Regions from separate parts of the Roseateles sp. P1_C1_2 genome, predicted to be linked through region 2. Evidence: riboswitches for the same ligand, from Rfam matches in the RefSeq annotation. Region 2 holds a riboswitch; the other holds the start of a gene.
The links. A riboswitch is a leader RNA that binds a small molecule or an ion and turns the genes downstream of it on or off. The one in region 2 is predicted to bind S-adenosylhomocysteine.
Positions count from the first base shown of each region.

Region 1: another riboswitch for S-adenosylhomocysteine. It lies ahead of ahcY (adenosylhomocysteinase); the one in region 2 lies ahead of AC1D2H_RS24420 (MFS transporter).

Region 1 covers NZ_JBFUAB010000004.1:177,811-180,006, reverse strand. Annotated here, with positions in the region: gene AC1D2H_RS05445 (AraC family transcriptional regulator) at 1-759, shown strand, start outside; S-adenosyl-L-homocysteine riboswitch at 769-845, shown strand; gene ahcY (adenosylhomocysteinase) at 926-2,196, shown strand, end outside.
Region 2 covers NZ_JBFUAB010000027.1:46,655-48,850, reverse strand. Annotated here, with positions in the region: gene AC1D2H_RS24420 (MFS transporter) at 1-1,084, opposite strand, end outside; S-adenosyl-L-homocysteine riboswitch at 1,100-1,180, opposite strand; gene AC1D2H_RS24415 (NAD(P)/FAD-dependent oxidoreductase) at 1,240-2,196, shown strand, end outside.

The DNA.
Region 1 (2,196 bases), on a different contig from region 2:
CCGGCTGTCTACGAGCCCGGCCTGGTGCTGGTGCTGCAGGGCCGCAAGCGCGCCCAGCTCGGCGAGCGCGTGGTGCATTACGACGCGATGCAGTGCCTGGTCGTGCCCATGACCATGCTGCCGCGCGGCCAGGTGCTGGAGGCCAGCCCGGCCAAGCCCTATGTCTGCGTGCGCCTGAGCTGCGAGACGCAGGCGCTGGCCGAACTGCTGCTGGATGGCGACGCACCGCCGGAGGGCGGCGACACCGGCCTGCACGTCGCGCCCGTCACCGCACCGCTGCTGGACGCGGCCCTGCGCCTGCTGCAGCTGCTGGACAGCCCGCAGGATCTGAAGACGCTGGCCCCCTTGGTGCAGCGGGAGATCCTGTATCGCGTGCTGACCGGTCCGCTGGGGCCGCGGCTGCGCTCGCTGGTGCATACCGACGGCGTCACCCGCCGCGTCGGCCGTGTCATCGAGCAGCTGTCGCGCCGCTATGCGGAGCCGCTGTCCATCGACGAGCTGGCGGCGCTGGCCCACATGAGCCCTTCGACGCTGCATCTGCGCTTCAAGCAGCTCACCGCGCTGTCGCCGCTGCAGTTCCAGAAGAACCTGCGCCTGCAGCAGGCCCGCCGGCTGATGCTGGGCGACGGCCTGGACGCCGCCAGCGCCGCCCACCGGGTCGGCTACGAGAGTCCTTCGCAGTTCAGCCGTGAATACCGTCGCCTATTTGGCGCCCCGCCGCGAGAAGACATCTCGCTTCTTCGCAGCGCGGCCGGCTAGAATGCCGCCTCTTCCGAGGAGCGTTGCAACCTCACCCCTTGAGGCCAGGCTCGGAAGTTTGCCCCCTGCAACTGCGCTCACCCGCTGGCCGACCGTGCCTGGGTGAGGATGAACTCCCCTCGTACCGTCACCGCCAGCGGCTTCATTCGCTTGAAGGAGCCCGCTCATGACCGCTGCAATCCCCGCCCATATCGTCAAGGACCTGTCGCTCGCCGACTGGGGCCGCAAGGAAATCAAGATCGCCGAGCACGAGATGCCGGCACTGATGGCCATCCGCAAGGAATACGCCGCCACGCAGCCGCTCAAGGGCGCCCGCGTGACCGGCTCCCTGCACATGACCATCCAGACGGCCGTGCTGGTCGAGACCCTGCAAGCCCTGGGCGCCGAAGTGCGCTGGGCCTCGTGCAACATCTTCTCGACGCAGGACCATGCCGCCGCCGCGCTGGCCGCCGTCGGCACCCCCGTGTTCGCCTACAAGGGCGAGACGCTGGAAGACTACTGGGACTACACCCACCGCATCTTCGAGTTCGGCGACAAGGGCACGGCCGGCGAAGGCCCCAACATGATCCTGGACGACGGCGGCGACGCGACGCTGCTGATGCACCTGGGCCAGAAGGCCGAGACGGACTTGTCCGTGCTGAACAACCCGGGCAGCGAGGAAGAGCGCATCCTGTTCGCCGCCATCCGCAAGAAGGTGTCCGAGGACGGCACCTGGTACACCCGCAAGAGCGCCGAGATCATCGGCGTGACCGAAGAGACGACGACGGGCGTGCACCGCCTGAAGGAAATGTCGGCCAAGGGCACGCTGCTGTTCCGCGCCATCAACGTCAACGACTCGGTCACCAAGAGCAAGTTCGACAACCTCTATGGCTGCCGTGAGTCCCTGGTGGACGGCATCAAGCGCGCCACCGACGTGATGGTGGCCGGCAAGATCGCCGTCGTGGCCGGCTATGGCGACGTGGGCAAGGGCTCGGCACAAGCGCTGCGCGCGCTGTCGGCCCAGGTGTGGGTCACCGAGATCGATCCCATCTGCGCGCTGCAGGCCGCGATGGAAGGCTACCGCGTCGTGACGATGGAATACGCCCAGGACAAGGCCGACATCTTCGTGACGACGACCGGCAACAAGAACGTCATCCGCCACGAGCACATGGCCGCGATGAAGAACAACGCCATCGTCTGCAACATCGGCCACTTCGACAACGAGATCGAGGTCGCGGCCCTCGAGAAGTACGAGTGGGAAGAGATCAAGCCCCAGGTCGACCACGTCATCTTCCCGGACGGCAAGCGCATCATCCTGCTGGCCAAGGGCCGGCTGGTGAACCTGGGCTGCGGCACGGGCCACCCGAGCTATGTGATGAGCTCGTCCTTCGCCAACCAGACCATCGCCCAGATCGAGCTCTACGCGCACAAGGACAACTACGCCGTCGGCCAGGTCTA
Region 2 (2,196 bases):
TGAAGGGTGCGACGAGCTGGGTGCCGACGGCGCCCGCCGCCAGCAGCGCGAGGATGAGCATGGCGGTGGCGCGGCCCATCTGCGCCGGCGGCACGGCCAGCGCATCGCCAAAGGTCGCCGGGCCGCGGATGGCCAGGCCGCCACAGAAGCAGACCCAGTAGGCCGCGATGGCTGCAAAAGGCAGTTGCTGCGCCACCAGCGCGCCGACGAGGGCGAGGCCGCAGGCCACGAGCTGGACCGCATTGCCCCACTGCACGACGCGCGCGTGGCCCAGCTTGGCCGCCAGCCGGCCCGACTGCGTGGCGCCCAGCATGAAGGCGCTGACGCCCAGCACCTGCAGCATCGCGAACGCCGCCGAGCCCAGGCCCAGCGTGTTGTGCAACAGCTGCGGCGCACTGGCCAGGAAGGTCAGCAAGGCGCCGATGCACAGCGCATGCGAGCCGGCCAGGCGCAGATAGCTGCGGTTGCGAAAGATGGCGCCGTAGCCGGCGTCGTGCTTCATGTCGAGGCCGGGCAATCTGCGCGGCGCGATCTTCACGACCCAGGGCAGCACCAGCAGGGCCAAGCCCGCCAGCACCCAGAAGGTGCCGCGCCAGTCCACCACGCGCAGCATCACCGCGCCGATCACCGGCCCGGCCGCGGGCACGATGGCCTCGACCATGGAGATGGCCGCGATGCCGCGCACGACGTCGGCGTCACCCAGCGTGGCCCGCACGACGCTCGGCGCCACGACGGTGGCCGCGGCGGCGGACACGCCCTGCAGCAGGCGCAGCACGAGCAGGGTCTCGATATTGGGCGCCAGTGCGCACCCCAGGCTGGTGAACACCAGCAGCAACAGGCCGGCCTGGATGCACAGCCGCGGGCCGAGCCGGTTCAGCAGCTCGCCCCACAGCAGTTGGGCGCCCGCCAGGCCGGCGAGGTAGACGGCCACCGTGGCCTGGGCCAGCGGCACGCTGATGCCCATGCCAGCCTGCAGGGCGGGCACGGCGGGCAGGTAGAGATCCATGGCGGCCATGCTGACGCCGGTGACGAAGGCCAGCGGCAGGATGGTGCGTATCGACGCAGAAGCGGGAGGGGAATGCATGAGGGAGCCTCTTCTTCACAGAGGGCGCCCTTGTCCGACGTCAACACCGAGCGTGGCGAAAGCATCCTTGCCCCCGTCGCAGCACCCCTCGGCGAGACGATGCCGCGACAACCACCGCAGCACGGCAGCCATTCTAGGCAAGGCAAACTGCGGCGATGGACGAGGTGGATATTGCCGTCATCGGGGCCGGTGTCGTCGGGCTCGCGATCGCGCGCGAGCTGGCGCTGCGCGGGCGCGAGGTCGTCGTCATCGAGTCGGCGGGCGCCATCGGCACGGGCATCTCCTCGCGCAACAGCGAGGTCATCCATGCCGGCCTCTACTACCCGCAAGCCAGCCTGAAGGCCCGCTTGTGCGTGCGCGGCAAGGCCCTGCTCTACGCCTACTGCGAGGCGCGCGGCATCGAGCACAGTCGCTGCGGCAAGCTCGTCGTGGCGACGCGCATGGAGGATCTGCCGCGGCTGGACAAGATCGCCGCCGCCGGCGCGGCCAACGGCGTCGACGACCTGCGCCTGCTGAACCGGGCCGAGACCCTGGCCTTGGAGCCGGCGCTGAATGCCGCCGGCGCGCTGGCGTCGCCATCGAGCGGCATCGTCGACAGCCATGGCTTGATGACGGCGCTGCTGGCCGATGCCGAGAACGCCGGCGCGACGCTGGCCCTGGCGAGCCCGGTCAGCGGCGGCGAGCGCGAAAGCGATGGCTGGCGGCTGCGCGTCGGCTCGGACTTCGAGTTGAAGGCGCGCTGCGTCATCAACGCGGCCGGCCTGTTCGCCGCGCGGCTGGCCGAATCCCTCGGCACGCCCGCACCCCGCCTGCGCTTTGCGCGCGGCCACTATTTCTCGCTGGCCGGCCGGGCGCCGTTCTCGCGCCTGATCTACCCGCTGCCGGTGGACGGCGGCCTGGGCGTGCACCTGACGCTGGACCTGGGCGGCCAGGCGCGCTTCGGGCCGGATGTGGAGTGGCTGCCCGACACCGACCCGGCCGCGCTGGACTACGCCGTCGACCCGACCCTGGCACCGGCCTTCGAGGCCGAGGTGCGCGGCTACTGGCCAGGCCTGCCGGCCGGTGCGCCGCAGCCGGCCTACAGCGGCATACGGCCCAAGCTGAGCGGGCCG